2 regions of the Kitasatospora sp. NPDC094028 genome follow, and region 2 is predicted to be linked to the other one. Evidence: riboswitches for the same ligand, from Rfam matches in the RefSeq annotation. Region 2 holds a riboswitch; the other holds the start of a gene.
The links. A riboswitch is a leader RNA that binds a small molecule or an ion and turns the genes downstream of it on or off. The one in region 2 is predicted to bind glycine.
Positions count from the first base shown of each region.

Region 1: it holds a riboswitch for glycine, as region 2 does, so the genes downstream of both, gcvP (aminomethyl-transferring glycine dehydrogenase) here and gcvT (glycine cleavage system aminomethyltransferase GcvT) in region 2, are expected to answer to the same signal.

Region 1 is NZ_JBMVFA010000022.1:13,786-18,319, forward strand. It holds gene ACPC54_RS27505 (PRC and DUF2382 domain-containing protein) at 158-1,378, opposite strand; glycine riboswitch at 1,524-1,627, shown strand; gene gcvP (aminomethyl-transferring glycine dehydrogenase) at 1,867-4,534, shown strand, end outside.
Region 2 is NZ_JBMVFA010000010.1:196,274-200,807, forward strand. It holds gene glyA (serine hydroxymethyltransferase) at 1-549, opposite strand, end outside; gene gcvH (glycine cleavage system protein GcvH) at 630-1,010, opposite strand; gene gcvT (glycine cleavage system aminomethyltransferase GcvT) at 1,099-2,220, opposite strand; glycine riboswitch at 2,451-2,555, opposite strand; gene ACPC54_RS18100 (enhanced serine sensitivity protein SseB C-terminal domain-containing protein) at 2,796-3,581, shown strand; gene ACPC54_RS18105 (enhanced serine sensitivity protein SseB C-terminal domain-containing protein) at 3,697-4,534, shown strand, end outside.

The DNA.
Region 1 (4,534 bases), on a different contig from region 2:
ATAGTGAATGAACTGAAGTAACGATGCTGTAGATACTTCATAGTGTCAAATATCGAGCGGTTAAGCTTTGGCAAAGGAGAACGGCCGGACGCTCCGCGGGCGCACGGCGAAGGGCCCCGGACGACGTCCGGGGCCCTTCGTTGCCGGGGTGGAGACGCTAGGAGAGCGGCCTCATCGCCGCCGGGCGGGGGGCCTCGGCAGCCCCGGCGGCGGCCGCTGCCGGGGTGTCGTCGTGCACCTCGACCTGCTCGCGGCGCAGCTCCTCCCGGACCACCTCCTCCGCCGTGTAGCGCTCGACCACCAGGCGGACCCGCTCGATCGGGGCGAGGTACTTGCGGACCACCAGGCGCTCCTCGCGCAGGGTGACCTCCTCCACGGCCTCGGCGATCTCCTTCTCCGTCAGCGAGGCGCGCTCGGTCTCGCTCACCGGCATCCGCTCGACCCGGACGCGCTCGCGGACCACCGGCACGCGGCGCTCGATCTGCTCGCTGGTCACGTACTTGCGCAGCTTCGCGGTGCCCACCGCGTGCCACTCGGTAGTGATGTCCAGCCGCTCCTCGCGGCAGGTGATCTCCACCGGGCCGCTGGGCGCGGAGGTGGCCGCCCCGGCCGGGCGCTCGGGGGCGGTGGCGGCGGGGGCGGTGTGAGCGGTGTGGGCGGGAGCGGCACCGGTACCGGTACCGGTCGGTGCCGGCTGCGGCTTGGGTTCGACCGCCGGGGCGGTGGCGGCGGGCGCGGGGGTGGCGGCGGGCGCGGGGGTGCTGAGGGTCCGCACGGTGGCCTCCGGGGCGGTGCTGGCGGTCGAGGGGGTGGTGGTCTTGGCCGCGACGGCCGCGGCGGGTTCGGGAGCGTGGGGTTCGACGGAGCGGAAGGCGAGCGGCCGGGCGGTCGCGGCGGCGGCCGCCGCGGTGGTGCCGAAGTCGAGGTCGGGCTGCGCCGTGCGGACCGGCTCGGCGGCCGCCGGGCGGCCGTCCACCGGGGTGTCCAGGCCGTAGTAGCGGTACAGCTGGAGCTCCTGGGCGGGCGACAGGTGCTGGCCGACGCCGAAGTCCGGCGACTCCTTGACCAGCGACTTGTCGTACGGAACCCGGAGCTCCTCGCCGGAGAACTCGCTGGTGGTGAGCGGGACGAAGGCGTCCCGGCCGAAGATGCCGGTCCGGACGGCGGCCCACTCGGGTCGGCCGGTGGCGTCGTCCAGGTACACCTCGTCGACGGTGCCGATCTTGTCTCCGTTGCGGTCGACCGCCTTGTGGCCGATGAGGTCCCGGGGGTCGATGTCGGTCTGCACTCTTTCCTCCAGTGCGCTGCGCCTGCGGAACTCCCGCAGGTACGGCGGCCGGAGCTCCCCGCCCGTCCGCCACTTCACACCAAAAGCCATCTATCGGACGGGCGCGACCGGGGTGCGTCCGGACGGGCTGCCCGCTGGGCCGTCCGGGGGCCCTCATGCCACGCGCGTAGACCCCGAGTGACCTGACACACCCGTGATCGGGAGGCCTCCCGCTGGTACCCTGGGCCCCGACCGCCGAGCCCGCGCGGGAGAGTCCCCGCCCGCGAAAACCGCTGGTAGGGGCGCCGAAGGAGCAACTCCTCCCCGGAATCTCTCAGGCATCAGTACCGTGCGGGATAGGTCACTCTGGAAAGCAGGGCAGGAGCGTCGGCGCGGGAGCCGGCGACCACCACCCTCACCGACGGTGCAAGCCGACGGAGCGCCACAGCGCGACGTGCGGGCGAAGCTCTCAGGTCCCGATGACAGAGGGGGAGGCCTGTCGGGTGCGTCCGCCCACGGCCCTTCCGCTGTCCGCAGCGGTGAAGGCCGGCCGGCGTGCGCACCCCCCGCCGGTCCGTGACCAGGAGGCCTCGACCACCATGAACGCCCAGCCGAACGCGGGACGCCCCACCGGCGCCTCGACCCTCACCGAGCTTGAGCTGGCCAGCCCCTTCGAGAACCGCCACATCGGCCCCGACGCCGCGGCGCAGGAGAAGATGCTGGCGTCCGTGGGCTACGGCTCGCTGGACGAGCTCGCCGCCACCGCCGTTCCCGAGGCGATCCGCTCCATCACCGCCCTGGACCTGCCCGCCGGGCGCACCGAGGCCGAGGTGCTGGCCGAGCTGCGCGAGCTGGCCGGCCGCAACCGGGTGCTCCAGCCGATGATCGGCCTGGGCTACTACGGCACCTTCACCCCGCCGGTGATCCTGCGCAACGTCATGGAGAACCCGGCCTGGTACACCGCCTACACGCCGTACCAGCCGGAGATCTCGCAGGGCCGCCTGGAGGCGCTGCTCAACTTCCAGACCGTGGTCTCCGACCTGACCGGTCTGCCCACCTCCGGCTCCTCGCTGCTGGACGAGGGCACCGCGGCCGCCGAGGCGATGTCGCTCGCCCGCCGCGTCACCAAGGTCAAGGGTGGCGTCTTCCTGGTCGACGCCGAGACCCTGCCGCAGACCGTCGCGGTGATCAACACCCGTGCCGTGCCGACCGGTGTCGAGGTCGTCGTCGCCGACCTGTCCGCGGGCATCCCGGCCGAGATCGCCGAGCGCGGCGTCTTCGGCGTGCTGCTCCAGTACCCGGGCGCCACCGGCGTGGTCCGCGACCTCACCCCGGTGATCGAGCAGGCGCACGGCCTGGGCGCGATCGTCGCCGTCGCCGCCGACCTGCTGGCCCTCACCCTGCTCAAGTCGCCGGGCGAGCTCGGCGCCGACATCGCGTGTGGCACCTCGCAGCGCTTCGGCGTCCCGATGGGCTTCGGCGGCCCGCACGCCGGCTACCTGTCGGTGCGCGCCGAGTACGCCCGCTCGCTGCCCGGCCGCCTGGTCGGCGTCTCCGTCGACGCGGACGGCAACCGCGCCTACCGCCTGGCGCTGCAGACCCGCGAGCAGCACATCCGCCGCGAGAAGGCCACCAGCAACATCTGCACCGCCCAGGTGCTGCTCGCCGTGATGGCCTCGATGTACGCCGTCTACCACGGCCCGGACGGCCTGGCCGACATCGCCCGCCGCACCCACCGCTACGCCGCCGCCCTCGCCGAGGGCCTGCGGGCCGGTGGCGTCGAGCTGCTGCACGGCGAGTTCTTCGACACCGTCACCGCCGTGGTGCCGGGCCGCGCCGCCGAGATCGCCGAGGCCGCCCGCGCCCAGGGCATCAACGTGTACCAGGACGGCGCGGACCGGATCTCGGTCTCCACCGACGAGACCACCACGCGCGAGCACCTGGCCGGCGTCTGGGCCGCGTTCGGCGTCCCCGCCGTCGAGGTCGCCGAGAGCGCCGACACGCTGCCCGCCGTGCTGCTGCGCGAGGACGAGTACCTGACCCACCCGGTCTTCCACAGCCACCGCTCGGAGACCGCCATGCTGCGCTACCTGCGCCGCCTGTCGGACCGGGACTACGCGCTGGACCGCGGCATGATCCCGCTGGGCTCCTGCACCATGAAGCTCAACGCGACCACCGAGATGGAGGCGGTCACCTGGCCCGAGTTCGGCCAGCTGCACCCCTTCGCGCCGATCGAGCAGGCCCAGGGCTACCTAACCCTGATCCGCCAGCTGGAGCAGCAGCTCGTCGAGGTCACCGGCTACGACGCCGTCTCGATCCAGCCGAACGCCGGCTCCCAGGGCGAGCTGGCCGGCCTGCTGGCCGTCCGCGCCTACCACCACGCCAACGGCGACACCCAGCGCGACGTCTGCCTGATCCCCTCCTCGGCGCACGGCACCAACGCCGCCTCCGCGGTGATGGCCGGCATGCGCGTGGTCGTGGTCAAGACCCTGGTCGACGGCGACGTGGACGTCGACGACCTGAAGGCCAAGATCGAGCAGCACCGCGACAACCTCGCCGTGCTGATGGTCACCTACCCGTCGACCCACGGCGTGTACGAGACCCAGATCACCGAGATCTGCGCCCTGGTGCACGAGGCCGGCGGCCAGGTGTACGTCGACGGTGCCAACCTGAACGCCCTGGTCGGCCTCGCCAAGCCGGGCAAGTTCGGCGCGGACGTCTCGCACCTGAACCTGCACAAGACCTTCTGCATCCCGCACGGCGGTGGCGGCCCGGGCGTCGGCCCGGTCGCGGTGCGCGCCCACCTGGCGCCGTACCTGCCGAACCACCCGCTGCAGGAGGAGGCCGGCCCGGCCACCGGCGTCGGCCCGATCTCGGCCGCGCCGTGGGGCTCGGCGGCGATCCTGCCGATCTCCTGGGCGTACGTCCGGCTGATGGGCGGCGAGGGCCTGAAGCACGCGACCCAGGTCGCCGTGCTGAACGCCAACTACATCGCCAAGCGCCTCGCCCCGCACTTCCCGGTGCTCTACACCGGCCCGGGCGGGCTGGTCGCGCACGAGTGCATCATCGACCTGCGCCCGCTGACCAAGGAGACGGGCGTGACGGTGGACGACATCGCGAAGCGCCTGATCGACTACGGGTTCCACGCGCCGACGATGTCCTTCCCGGTGGCCGGCACGCTGATGATCGAGCCGACCGAGTCCGAGGACCTGCACGAGATCGACCGCTTCTGCGAGGCGATGATCGCGATCCGCGGCGAGATCGACA
Region 2 (4,534 bases):
GTCGAGCTGGCGCGGGTAGGCGGACCAGCCGGCGATGATCAGCTTCGGCTGGTGCTCCTTGGCGAGGCGCTCGACCTCGGCCATGTCGACCTGGCCGGTCTTCTCGTCGACGTGGTACGCGGCCACGTTGTAGAGCTTGCCGGAGAAGTTGATCTTCATGCCGTGGGTCAGGTGACCGCCGTGGGCCAGGCTCAGGCCCAGGATGGTGTCGCCCGGCTGGATCAGCGCGAACATGGCGGCGGCGTTGGCCTGCGCGCCGGAGTGCGGCTGGACGTTGGCGTGCTCGGCGCCGAACAGGGCCTTGATGCGGTCGATCGCGATCTGCTCGACCACGTCGACGTGCTCGCAGCCACCGTAGTAGCGGCGGCCGGGGTAGCCCTCGGCGTACTTGTTGGTCAGGACCGAGCCCTGGGCCTCCATGACCGCCACCGGGGCGAAGTTCTCGGAGGCGATCATCTCCAGAGTGGTCTGCTGGCGGTGCAGCTCGGCGTCGACCGCGGCGGCGATCTCCGGGTCGAGGGCGTGCAGGGACTGGTTCAGAACCGTCATGGTGTGGTCTTCCCGGGAGGAGGAGGGAAAGGGGCCGGGGCGGGACGGGCCGCGCTGCCGCGGCCCGTCCCTGCGGGGGCTCAGCCCTGGGGGTTGGTGAGCGCGTCGTACTCGTCGGCGCTGAGCAGCTCGTCGGTCGCCTCGACGCGGACCTTGAACAGCCAGCCGCCCTCGAAGGGGGCGCTGTTGACCAGGGCGTTGTCGTCCAGGACGTCCTGGTTGACCTCGACGACCTCGCCGGTCACCGGCGAGTACAGGTCGCTGACCGACTTGGTGGACTCCAGCTCGCCGCAGGTCTCGCCGGCGGTCACGGTGTCGCCGACCTCGGGCAGCTGCACGTAGACGATGTCGCCGAGGGCGTCGGCGGCGTGCTTGGTGATGCCGACCGCGGAGACACCGTCCTCAGCGGCGGTCAGCCACTCGTGCTCCTTGGTGTACTGCAGGTGCTGGGGGTTGCTCATGGCGTCATTCTCCAGGATGGGAAGAGGGTACGACGAAGCGGGCCGCCGCTCGGACGGCTGCGACGTGCGGCTATGGGAAAAGTGGGGGTCAGCGCTGGCGCTTGTAGAACGGCAGCGCGATGACCTGCACCGGCTCGTGCCTGCCGCGCACGTCCACCGCGACGGTGGTGCCGGGGGCGGCGTGGGCCGCGTCCACGTAGGCCATCGCGATCGGCCGGCCCAGCGTCGGGGACGGCGCGCCGGAGGTGATCCGGCCGATCGGGGCGCCCTCGGTGGAGACCACGGTGTACTCGGCGCGCGGCACCCGCTTGCCCTCGGAGACCAGGCCGACCAGGACCTTCGGCGGGTTGGTCTCGGCCGCGGCGGCGGCCCGCTCCAGGGCGGCGCGGCCGACGAAGGCGCCGTCGTTGGTGGTCTTGTCGAAGCGGACGACCCGGCCGAGGCCGGCGTCGAACGGGGTGAGGTCGGTGGACAGCTCGTGCCCGTACAGCGGCATGCCGGCCTCCAGGCGCAGCGTGTCGCGGCAGGACAGGCCGCACGGCACCAGGCCGCGGCCCTCGCCGGCCTCGGTCAGCGCCTGCCAGATCGCCTCGGCGTCGGCCGGGGCGCAGAAGATCTCGAAGCCGTCCTCGCCGGTGTAGCCGGTGCGGGCCAGCAGCACGTCGCGGCCGGCCACCTGGGCCGGGAGGATCGCGTAGTACTTCAGGCCGGGCAGGTCGGCGTCGGTGGTGCCGGCCAGGATGCCGGTGGCCTCCGGGCCCTGGACGGCGATCAGCGCGTAGGTGTCGCGGTCGTCGGTGACGACGGCGTCGAAGCCCTTGGCGCGGGCGATCAGCTCGTCGAGGACCAGCTGGGCGTTGGAGGCGTTGGCGACGACCAGGAAGGCGTCCTCGCGCAGGCGGTAGACGATCAGGTCGTCCAGGATGCCGCCGTCCTCGGCGCAGATCATGGTGTAGCGGGCGCGCAGCTCGCCGAGCGCGGAGACGAAGCCGACCAGCGCGTGGTCCAGCATCTCGCCGGCCTGCGGGCCGGTGACGGTGATCTCGCCCATGTGCGAGAGGTCGAACAGACCGGCCTTGGTGCGGACGGCGAGGTGCTCCTCGCGCTCGCTGCCGTAGCGCAGCGGCATGTCCCAGCCGGCGAAGTCGGTCATGGTCGCGCCGAGGGCGCGGTGCAGCGCGTCGAGCGCGGTCAGGCGGAGGGACGACATGGCCAGGAACTCCTCGGTCGGGGCACTCAGGGGTGCGCGCGCCGGGACCGGACCCGCTCGGGGACCGACCCTGCGCGCGGGCATGCGGCGGCGTGGGTCTCCCCATCTGTCGTCGAACCTGAGAGCTTCACCGCCCACTGCCCGGTGCTGGTTCCAGCATCGGGGACAGCGTGGCGGCTTGCACCGTGGGTGGGCGCGCGACCGGGCCGTGCGCCGCTTTCCAGATGTGCCTAACCCGTGCGGTAGGGGTGCCTGAGAGATTCCGGGGAGGACTTGCTCCTTCGGCGCCGGCTGTGCCGCCGAGGCGGCACTCCGGGCTCTCCCGCGCGGGTTCGAGCGGCCGGTGTGGAGTTGTGGGGCCCGCGGCGCATGCCGTCGGACGCGCACATCATGGCACGTCCGGGCCGATGAAGGGAGAGGGGGCCCGCTCGGACCGAGTGATCCCGCACACGCCCCGCGGGTCCGTCTCCCCCGGTCCGGCGGCCCGGCGGGGATCCGCGGGGACGCCCTAAACTGCTCCGCGTCGGTGCGGCACAGGGCGGCCGGCGGCGGAGCGGCGGCGGACGGGGTGCCCGGTGGAGCAGCAGCAGGGGTGGGGCGGTCCGGAGTCGGCGCCGCAGGGCGGCACGTGGCCGGCCAACGAGCTGGAGCAGGTGCTGACCGCCGCGCTGGGCGACCCGGGCGCGACGCCGCGGGTGATCGAGGTGCTGGCGCGCAGCCAGGTGTGGATCCCGCTGCCCGCCGGGGGCGACCCGCAGGGGCAGTCGCTGGACCTGCCGACCATCGAGCTGGCCGGCGAGCCGTACGTGCCGGTGTTCTCCTCGCAGGAGGTGTTCCTGCAGCAGGCGCCGGGGATGGCGTTCGCGGTCGCGCCGGTCTGGGAGTTCGCCCGCGGGCTGCCGCTGGGTGTGGGCATCGCGGTCAACCCGGAGGCGGCGGTGGGCATTCCGGTGCCGCCGCAGGGCGTGGCGGAGCTGCGCCGAGGGCCGCGCGACGACCGGTGGGAGCTGCCGGCGGACGCCCCGACCGGCGGCCGGGTGGCGCTGCGCGAGCCGGTGCCGGGCGAGGACCCGGAGCACTTCCTGGCCGCTTGCCGGGCCGAACTCGCCGCGCTGCCCGGGGTGTTGACCGCGCGCCGGGCGCTGGCCAGCGTCGAGGGCGAGCCGACCGTGATGTTCGTGGGCGTCCAGCTCGACCTGGCGGCCCCGGCCGACCCGGCGGCGGTGAACGAGGCGCTCGGCCGGGCGCTGGGAACCGCGCCGCTGCCCGGCGGCGTCCACCTCGTGCTGCTCGACCTCGCCGAGGACCCGGTGGTCGAGTGGCTGCTCACCCGGGTACTGCCTTTCTACTCGCGGGTGTGAGCGGGGTCGGTTCACAGGCACGTCGCCGTGGCGGTGGCCGGTGTCGCGCCATAGGGTGCGTGCAGACGGCTGACGGCCGGCGGGAAGAGCGAAAGAGGCGCGGCGAGGTGGGCGCATGAGTGCGGGAGCGGGAGCGGTGGGTGGACCGGGGCCCTGGGGCCAGGCGCCGACCGGGCGCCCCGGGGTGGACCCGGGTGTGCTGGAGCGCGCCCTGCGCGAGGTCGCGCCGGAACGCTACGACGCGTACGAGCAGTTGCTCCGCGCCCTGGCGGACGGCCAGGTGTGGATGCTGCTCTGGCACGGCACGCCGGGCAGCCCGGACGCCCAGTACGGGAACATGGAGATCAGCGGCCACGGCTACGCGCCGGCCGTCACCTCGGCCGAGCAGCTGACCGCCTCCGGCTGGGCCCGGGCCCACGAGGTCATCTCCGGGCGGGAGATCGCCGCCTCGCTGTACCGGACCCGCTGGGGCCTGTGGCTCAACCCGCACGCGCCGGGCGGCGGCGTCGGCGTGCCCTGGGCGGACCTGCGGCGGATCGCGGCGGGCCTGGACCGGCTGCCGGCCGGGCCGTTGAAGCTGAGCGAGCCGCAGGTGAACGCCGAGCAGTTCTTCGCGCTGCTGGCGCGGCAGGCGGGCGAGGTGCGCGCGGTGCGCGCGCTGCGCCGGGCCTGGGTGCAGCCGGCCGTGGGGGAGCCGTACCTGGCGATCGGGCTGGAGCTGTACGAGAGCTCGCCGCCGGCGGTGGAGGCGGTGCGCGCGCTGATGCAGCGGGCGATCGCGGTGGCCCCGGAGGGTCTGGCGGTGTCCACGGTGGCGATGGCGGACGAGTACGACCCGGTGGCGCTGTGGATGCGCGCCAACGCGCGGCCGTTCTTCGACCGCGAGGCGGGCCGCCCGCCCGCCGGGACGTACCATCAGCCGCCGCCGCCGTACCACGGGCAGCCCGGCTACT